Regions from separate parts of the Pantoea sp. SGAir0183 genome, predicted to be linked through region 1. Evidence: predicted binding sites of a transcription regulator. Region 1 holds the regulator's gene; each other region holds the start of a gene.
What was found. The regulator CRP, encoded in region 1, controls carbon source genes, mostly activating them, when cyclic AMP is high. The targets are predictions, from matches to a motif close to ATGTGANNNNNNTCACAT.
Positions count from the first base shown of each region.

Region 2: a site for CRP is predicted at 1,166-1,183, ahead of C1N59_RS21615 (mannitol dehydrogenase family protein). Genes of this name have one in related genera too.
Region 3: a site for CRP is predicted at 1,336-1,353, ahead of C1N59_RS10735 (6-phosphofructokinase). Genes of this name have one in related genera too.

Region 1 is NZ_CP028053.1:410,930-414,141, reverse strand. It holds gene C1N59_RS01890 (phosphoribulokinase) at 1-50, shown strand, start outside; gene C1N59_RS01885 (OsmC family protein) at 80-484, opposite strand; gene crp (cAMP-activated global transcriptional regulator CRP) at 787-1,419, shown strand; gene C1N59_RS01875 (YccS/YhfK family putative transporter) at 1,478-3,212, shown strand, end outside.
Region 2 is NZ_CP028057.1:225,581-228,792, forward strand. It holds gene C1N59_RS21610 (D-threonate 4-phosphate dehydrogenase) at 1-558, shown strand, start outside; gene C1N59_RS21615 (mannitol dehydrogenase family protein) at 1,399-2,871, shown strand; gene C1N59_RS21620 (alpha/beta hydrolase fold domain-containing protein) at 2,910-3,212, opposite strand, start outside.
Region 3 is NZ_CP028053.1:2,302,832-2,306,043, reverse strand. It holds gene pqqF (pyrroloquinoline quinone biosynthesis protein PqqF) at 1-261, shown strand, start outside; gene C1N59_RS10740 (YceI family protein) at 379-963, shown strand; gene C1N59_RS10735 (6-phosphofructokinase) at 1,490-2,470, shown strand; gene C1N59_RS10730 (PTS sugar transporter subunit IIB) at 2,480-2,794, shown strand; gene C1N59_RS10725 (PTS sugar transporter subunit IIC) at 2,787-3,212, shown strand, end outside.

The DNA of each region.
Region 1 (3,212 bases):
TTATGGCGCCGTTAGTAAAACGGCTCATGGAAGGGAAACGGATTGAATAACCACAGAGGCCAGCCTGGCCTCTGTGAGATTACAGCGCGATCACTTCGTAGCTGTGGGTAATGTTGACGCCTTTGCCTAACATGATGGCGACAGAGCAATATTTTTCCGCTGACAGATCGACAGCGCGTGCCACGGCTTTATCCGAAAGTGCGTTGCCGCTGACGATAAAATGCAGATTGATATGGGTAAAGATGCGGGGGGCTTCTTCCCGACGTTCAGACAATAGTTTCACTTCGCAATCAACCACATCGTTGCGGCCTTTTTGCAAAATTGACACAACGTCAATGGCGCTGCATCCCCCTGCCGCCATCAGCACCATCTCCATAGGGCTCGGCGCTTTATCGCCAGAATTGCCATCCATCAGTACCTGATGGCCGGACGATGATTCCCCCAGGAATGTTAACCCTTCAACCCATTTGACGCGTGCCTGCATAATTTTGACCTCAGAATACCCTGTTTTGGCTCAGCGTACGCTTTTGCCTGGGAAACAGCAATCCAGAGAAAACGCCATCTTGCTGAAGCGAGACAACACAAGACAGTCGACGTAAGCTGTGCTACAAACAGAGCTGAAAATATTTTTCGTCATCCGAAGACGAAGCCGGGAAGAATGATGCGCACTGCGCCGAATGCAGCCCGAATAATTTCCTGAATGGAAAGACGCTTAACGCTTACATCGCCTGGCAGGGAAACAGAGCCCTGTATTTTGGGCACGATTACAACAGAGGATAATAGCGAATGGTTCTCGGCAAACCGCAAACAGACCCTACACTTGAATGGTTCCTGTCCCATTGCCATATTCACAAGTATCCATCCAAAAGTACGCTCATTCATCAAGGTGAAAAGGCGGAAACGCTTTACTACATCGTTAAAGGTTCCGTTGCGGTACTGATTAAGGATGAAGAAGGCAAGGAGATGATTCTGTCCTATCTGAATCAGGGCGACTTTATTGGTGAGCTTGGCCTGTTCGAAGAAGGTCAGGAGCGCAGCGCCTGGGTACGTGCGAAAACCGCGTGCGAAGTGGCAGAGATTTCCTACAAAAAATTCCGTCAGCTGATTCAGGTGAATCCGGACATCCTCATGCGCCTCTCCTCGCAAATGGCGCGCCGTCTGCAGGTCACATCGGAAAAAGTGGGCAACCTCGCGTTCCTTGATGTCACCGGTCGCATTGCGCAGACGTTGCTCAACCTGGCGAAACAGCCGGATGCCATGACGCATCCTGACGGCATGCAAATTAAAATTACGCGTCAGGAAATTGGCCAAATCGTGGGATGTTCACGTGAAACCGTGGGACGTATTTTGAAGATGCTGGAAGACCAGAATCTGATCTCCGCACACGGCAAAACAATTGTTGTTTACGGCACGCGCTAAGCTTTATTCTTCACGGCATAATGGCAACGTTATGCCGTGAATTATTTGCGTTGAGCCGATGTGGCGAAGAATAATTTATCACCCTGAAGTTAACTATGCCCTGCGCCAGACACTGGTGTTGTGTCTCCCCGTCGCGCTCGGCTGGCTGTTTGGCGATCTGCAAAAAGGATTGCTGTTCTCATTGGTGCCTGCCTGCTGCAATATTGCCGGTCTGGATACACCCCACAAACGCTTCTTTAAACGCCTGATTGTCGGCGGCAGCCTGTTTGCCCTGGGTAGCTTACTGATGCAGTGGCTTCTGTTTAAAGACGTGCCCTTACCGCTTATTCTTTTCGCTCTGCCTTTGCTGCTGGGCGTGACAGGTGAAATCAGCCCACTGCACGCACGGTTACTCCCTGCCACACTGATCGCAGCGATATTTACCACCAGCCTGATTGGCCGCATGCCCATTTACGTACCGCCCCTGCTCTACATCGGCGGTACGCTGTGGTATGGCCTGTTTAACTGGTTCTGGTTTTGGCTGTGGAAAGAGCAGCCAATGCGTGAAAGCCTGAGTCTGATTTACCGCGAACTGGCGAACTATTGTGACGCCAAGTACACCTTGTTGACGCAACTTACCGATCCGGAGAAGGCGCTACCACCGTTGCTGGCGCGGCAACAAAAAGCAATCGACCTCATCAACACCTGTTATCAGCAGATGCATATGCTGTCCGCCAGCCGCGATCACAGTCATAAGCGACTGACCCGCGCTTTTCAGGTCGCACTGGATTTACAGGAACACATTTCTGTCAGCCTGCATCAGCCAGAAGAAGTGCAAAAACTGGTAGAACAAAGCCATGCTGAGGCCGTGATTCGCTGGAATGCGAAAACCATTTCCGCCCGTTTACGTGAGCTGGCAGACAACATCCTGTACCACCAACTGTCCAGTCGCTTTGATATGGACAAGCAGCTGGGGGCACTGGAAAAAATCGCCCGTCAGCACCCGGACAATCCGGTAGGAAATTTTTGCCTTTATCACTTCAGCCGCATCGCACGGGTACTGCGTACACAAAAGCCCCTTTATCAGCGTGATTTGATGGCGGATCGCCAGCGCCGTTTACCGCTTCTGCCCGCACTCAGAAGCTATCTCTCGCTGCGCTCTTCTGCCCTGCGCACGGCCGGACGTTTTTCTGTGATGCTGATGCTGGGTAGCGGGCTGGCGCTGTTCTTTTCGATTCCCAAACCCTACTGGATTCTGATGACCATTATGTTTGTCAGCCAGAGTAACTACAGCGCTACACGGGTGCGTATTCAGCACCGTGCGCTGGGCACCTTTGCCGGGCTGGTGATTGCGGCAGCCTCGCTGCGGCTGGATGTCCCTGAACCGCTGGTGTTGAGCATCATGCTGGTGATTACCTTTATCAGCTATCGCTTTACCCGCCAGTTTTACGGCTGGTCGATGGTGGGGTTCACGGTCACCGCGGTATATACCCTGCAACTTCTGTCACTTAACGGCGCACAATTCTTACTGCCGCGCCTGCTGGATACCCTGATGGGCTGCCTGATTGCGTTTGGCGGAACGTTATGGCTTTGGCCGCAATGGCAAAGTGCCCTGCTACGACAGAACGCACATGATGTGCTTGAGGCTTTCCAGGACGCGTTACGCATGTTGCTTGGTCCGGAACAGTCTCCCGAGGTACTCGCCTATCAGCGCGTTAACGTTAATCAGGCCCACAATGCAGTCTTTAACTCACTAAATCAGGCGATGCAGGAGCCGGGGTTTAACGCACGCTATTTACAGGATATGCGTTTAT
Region 2 (3,212 bases), on a different contig from region 1:
AAATTAACTGACACCAAAGATTATTCGATGGTGCTCTACACCGATAAACTCAAAGTGATCCACGTCAGCACGCATATTTCTCTACGGACATTCCTGGATACGCTCAGCCAGGCGCGCGTTGAAACGGTAATCAGAATTGCCGATACGTTTTTGCGCCGTGTCGGCTTTAGCCAGCCGCGTATTGCGGTTGCGGGCGTTAACCCACACGCGGGTGAAAATGGGTTGTTCGGTGATGAGGAAATTCGCGTGCTGACACCGGCGATTGAGGCGATGAAGGCGCAGGGCATAGACGTCTATGGCCCGTGCCCGCCGGACACCGTATTTATGCAATGCAATGAGGGCATGTATGACATTGTTGTGGCTATGTATCATGATCAAGGCCATATTCCGCTCAAGTTGTTGGGCTTTTACGACGGTGTAAATATTACCGCAGGCTTACCGTTCCTGCGCACCTCAGCCGATCATGGCACGGCCTTTAACATTGCCTGGACCGGTAAAGCGAATCCCGAAAGTATGGCTATCTCGATTGATATGGCGCTGCAAATTACGCAAGCATAGTGTTGTGCGGGAAGGGAGGCTCAGGGTGACATGATTGCGTTGCCCTGCATACGGCTTCTGGGCGGCTGTGAAAACCTTCGCGATAAAACAGGCACCTGAACCTATATAACCTTAATACAGCGACGCGTCGGGAAACGGGTGTCTGTCATCGCATGCGGGTGCAATATCAATACAGCACCGTATCGGACTGGTTTAAATGCTCCGGCTCCACAGAGGCATAACTGACGGCCTTACCACGTACGCGTCGAATGACGCCAGATGAGGGAATAAAAAGCGTTCAGCGTTAATGTCCCGCCTGTCAAACACGGCGTTGAGTTTCTGCCTGATTTTCGTTTTGTCCGTAGCGAAATAGCTCACCGTGCTCTTAAACCCATTGGTGCGATTAAGTCTTTTTATACATGACGCCTGATGAGGTCGGCCGTTTTTATAAGCAATCTTTCGTATTTTTTTAAATTTTGGTTATTCACTCGCACCGCAAAACAGCGTGTTAATACGTATCAGCCTGTTTGAAAGTTAATTCTTCTGTAGTGCCAGTAATATTTATAGTTATAAAGAAGTTATGATTTTTATTTTCTTTGTTAATTAATAATACTTTGCCCAAAGACATAATTGCCATTCATCACATTTTTTATTTATAACTGGTATGGTAGTGGAACAATTCTGCCGCTGACGATAGGCTTCTCGCACCTGTTCTGTTTTAAAAACTTTCCTTTTGCCGTGGTGTTCTCAGGCGCTTGATCCAAACGGCGCCGCACAGGAAAACATCAAGGCGATCTCCAGGTGCTGCCGTTATTTAACGTCAGTGTCCACGCAGCTAATAAAAAATAAGGTGAGAAAGAAATGCAAACTACTCTACTGAATGCGAAGGCGACGGTTCCAAAATGGAACAGGAATAAGCTCGTCCCGCGTATTGTCCATCTTGGATTCGGTGCTTTTCATCGGGCTCATCAGGCGGTCTATGCCGATGTTCTTGCAGCAGAACATAACAGCGACTGGGGCTACGTCGAAGTTAATCTCATCGGCGGGGAACAACAGATTGCCGATCTGAAACGTCAGGGATTATTGTACAGCGTGGCAGAAATGTCGGCTCATGGCTGGGAAGGGCGCGTAATTGGTGTGGTGAAGCAGGCGCTTCACGCTCAGGTCGATGGAACCGAAGCCGTACTTCACGCCCTGTGTCAGCCCGAAATTGCCATCGTTTCCTTAACGATTACCGAGAAAGGCTATTGTCATTCACCGGCAACGGGCGAGCTGATGCGCGACCATCCTCAGATTGTCGCTGATCTGGCTCAGCCTCACCAGCCGCTTTCTGCGCCAGGGATCATCGTTGAAGCACTGGCGCGTCGCAAGGCTGCTGGTCTGCCTGCGTTTACTGTGTTGTCCTGCGACAATATTCCAGAAAACGGAAAAGTGATCGGTCAGGTCGTGCGTGCTTTTGCCCGACAACGTGACAACGACCTGGCAGACTGGATTGAACAGCAGGTGACGTTCCCTTCAACCATGGTGGACCGTATCGTACCGGCGATGAATCCGCAGAGTCTTGACGCGATCGCGGCGCTTATTCAGGTGGCCGATCCCGTCGCGGTAGCCTGTGAGCCCTTTCGCCAGTGGGTTATTGAGGATAATTTCGTCGCAGGGCGGCCGGCATGGGAAAAAGCCGGTGCAGAGTTAGTCAAAGACGTGCTGCCCTACGAAGAGATGAAACTGCGTATGTTGAACGGCAGCCATTCATTTCTGGCTTATCTGGGCAACCTTGCGGGTTATGAGCATATTTATGACTGTATGCAGGACCCGCACTTTCGCCTTGCGGCACGACGCTTAATGTTGACAGAACAGGCACCGACGCTAACCGTTAAGAACGTTGATTTGATCGATTATGCCGATCGGCTGATTGCACGCTATGAAAATCCCGCGCTACAGCATCGTACCTGGCAAATTGCGATGGATGGCAGCCAGAAGTTACCGCAGCGTTGGTTACATTCCGTTTGCTGGCACCTCAAGCGCGGCAGCCGTTTTGATCTGCTTGCATTAGGTATTGCCGCATGGATGCGCTATGTCAGCGGTAAGGATGACCAGGGAAAAGAGATTGAGGTCTGCGATCCTTTATTGGCGTCTATACGAACCGTCGTTGACGGCAGCGTAGAAGGGGAGGCGAGGGTAAAAGCGCTGTTAGGACTGGAAGCTATATTCGGCCACACGCTACCCGATAATCCCTGTTTTGTGCAGCAGGTGGTTAAATTCTATCTCCATCTACTGGACAAAGGGGCAAAACAGACTGTCGCGGACCTGATGGCTGACGTGTCAGCAGATTGATGATCAGGCAAACCACATAAAGTGGTTTGCCTGGTGCATTACAAATTGTCGTTTAAATTGGCTGTGCTCTTGCTGCCTGTTCGTGTATCAGGGTGCAGCACCTCTGAAAACCAGTTCACAACCAGGCGGATGACGTCAGGTTGATACCAGACCTCATCACCATGTTCTGCACCTTTCACCACGACGTACTCAACCTGATCACCTGCCTTTTTTAGCGCATCAAAGAGTTGCGCACTTTGATGCGGTGAAACGAGTGAATCTTTATCACCGTGCATAATCAGGAAAGGCGGTTTGGGGTTCGCAAGATGGCCCATGGGACTTGCCTGACGGGCTTTATCGGG
Region 3 (3,212 bases), 1.9 Mb from region 1:
ACGCTGATTCAGTATTGCGACGATTTTCTGCAGCAGATGACGTCCGTGACAGACGCGGCCGATCTCGACGGGGTGAAAACACAGTTAGCCGCAGCGCAGGAAGAACCCACCGTCGAGGCGCTGCGTCAGGCTAACGCACTGCCCACACTGACGCCACAGGATATTGCTGCCCTCAGCACTCAGCAGTTAACGCAGCTGCATCACCAGTTATGCAGCCAGAAATCAGCGTGGCGCATCTTACGTACAGACGATAAGCAGTAGAATAATTACTCATCGATATTGTTGAATGATTTTGATTGTTTACGCCAAATCTCTTCACTTTTTATTCCTGCCGCTTTGCACCAGACTCAATGTGACGCCATAAAAAAGGAATGAAAAGTGAAAGATGTTAAACGTTTTACACTGCCACTGATCGCAGTTGCCGCGCTGTATATCCCGGTTTCTCAGGCTGAGACAATGCACTACCAGCTGGATCCACAGCATACGTCGGTCGTTATGAGCTGGGAACACTTCGGCTTCTCGCATCCTACCGCCGATATTCCGGATGCCACGGGGTCACTGGTGTTCGACAGCAGCAAACCCGAGCAGTCGCGTGTTGACGTGACCTTGCCTGTCACCAAAATTGACAGCCATGTGCCTGCACTGACGAAAGAATTTAAAGGCGCCGACTATTTTGACGTCGCCAAATACCCGAGCGCGACCTTCCGCAGCACCAAAGTCATTGCTAAAGGCGATAACAAATTTGACGTAGAAGGTAATCTGACGCTGAAAGGCATCACCAAACCGGTTACGCTGCACGCCACGCTGAACAAGCAGGGTGAGCATCCGATGGTGAAAAAGCAGGCGATTGGTTTTGATGCGACCGGCACCATCAAGCGTTCTGACTTCAAACTGGATAAATACGTGCCTGCGGTCAGCGACGATGTCAAACTGACCATCTCCACCGAAGCGTACGCAAAATAACGCTTTCAGCATGTTTTCCCGCCCGGCACATCCGTTGCCGGGTTTTTTTATGCCCGCTTCACCCAACGCCACCGGTACAACACAGCCCGCTTTGCGCAAACGTTCATCATCGTGCCGCGCGTGTAAGAAAACCCGGTAAACGCTTAACCGGACAAGATGAATCCTTTTTCGCTGCCGAAATAACCGGTATCTATGCTGCCCGTATAACTAACCCGTCAGCATCACAGTGAAAAGTGAGGCGAAAATCACAAATCTGCATCGCGGTTTTTTTGTTATCCGGACACGCGCCTGAAATAGCCGTTTCTCTTCGCCTGATGATATTTAACCTGTTGTTTTATCAACCGAAGCTCACAGAACGGGCGCGCTTATTAATTGTGATTTAATTCACATAAACACCTGTTATAACCCCGCTGTCAATCTATCCACCCGGCAAAATACTCTCGTTTTTGTGATCTCACTTGCAAATATAAGGCTTGTATCCCGAAACAATAGCCCGCAGACGCATTGAGCCAGAGAGGAATGGAGAATGAGAATCGGGATGGTAATCAGCGGCGGCGATGTTACCGGCATAAATAATTTTATTTTTCAGATTGCGAGAATGACGCAGGCGGAAATGGTGTTATTTAATGGCGGTATTCCGGGGCTTATCGATAATGTCTGTCAGGAAATTGCGCAACGCGATTTAGTGGATTTCTCTGTTACCTCGATTCCGGTTATGCAGTCGGGAAGAACCACGCGAAAATTAATTCGCAGCGAATACGAAACCATCACCCGACAGCTCAAGTCATTGCGTATTGATGTATTAATTATGGCCGGCGGAGATGGCTCACTGCAATTTTTACATACGCTGAGCGAATTTGGGGTGAACTGTTTTGGCATCGGCATGACGATTGATAACGATGTCTTCGGCAGTGATTATACCGTGGGCTTTTCCACTGCCTGTGAGCAGGTACTTAAAGAGGTGGCAAAACTGCGGAATACGGGGCGCGCATTAACCGGCCGGGTATTTATGGTCGAGTTGCTCGGTGGTTACTGCGGTGAACTGACGCTGCAATCGGCAATAAAATCGAATGCGGATTTTGCGTTAATCCCCGAGTGTCAGATTCCGACGGCGACGCTGGCCGGGCGCATCACTCAGCGCCTCAGTGAACAGAACAGCGTCATTATCCTGTGCTCTGAGGGTTATACACGTGAATATTCACCGGGCTTTCAGGGCGCAATCGATACCTTAATTAAGCAACTTGAACCGTTGATCGGTGTGCGCATTCGCAAAACGATTGTCGGTTATGGACTGCGTAATGGCGATCCCACCTGTGAAGAAATTTATCAGGGCACCATTATGGCAAGTGAAGTGGTTCGTTGTATTCAATCCGGAATGCGCAATAAAGCCGTCATTATTAACGGCAGCAATAAGCCTATTCCGATTGACTTAATAAGCATGAAAAAACGCCTGGTCGATACAGAAGGGCACCATTATAAACTCGCTAAACAACTGCAAATAGTGTGAGGAGAAAACATGCTGAAAATTTTATGTGTTTGTGGTTGTGGTCTGGGTTCAAGTTTCGCCATCGAAATGAGTGCGAAAGCCGTTTTAAAAAAACTGGAAATTGAAGCCGATATCGATCACACCACAATTTCAGAAGCTAATGCATTTAAATCCGACATGATTCTGACGCAAAAAGCGTTTGCGGATGTTTTAAATGCCGACGCCACACCAGAACAGATTAAACGGGTCATTATATTAAATAAACTTACCGATAAAGCCGAAATTGAGCAAAAGATCGTGGCTTTCTTAAAAGAACGTAATATGAAGGTTGCTAATCATGAATAGTGTAATCAATTTTCTGGTTAAAGATTTACTGGGGCAGGCATCCATTCTTATCGCTTTTATTGCGCTGATTGGGCTGGTGCTGCAAAAGAAATCTGCGGGAAAAGTGGTGGAAGGGACGTTTAAAACCCTGCTCGGCTTCTTAATTATGATGGCGGGCATCAATATTATTGTCGGCGCACTGACCTTCCTGAACAGTATCTTCACCCACGGCTTTGGCATGCAGGGCTACATCACTGATGTGGCTGCCATCGCCGGGCTGGCCAACCGTGAACTGGGCTCCGAAGTGGCCATGACGCTGCTGGTGATCTTTATCGTCAATATCATCATTGCCCGCCTGACGCCGTTTAAATACATCTTCCTGACCGGACAGGCGTTGTTATGGATGGCCACGATTGGTGCGGTCATCGGCTATAAAGCA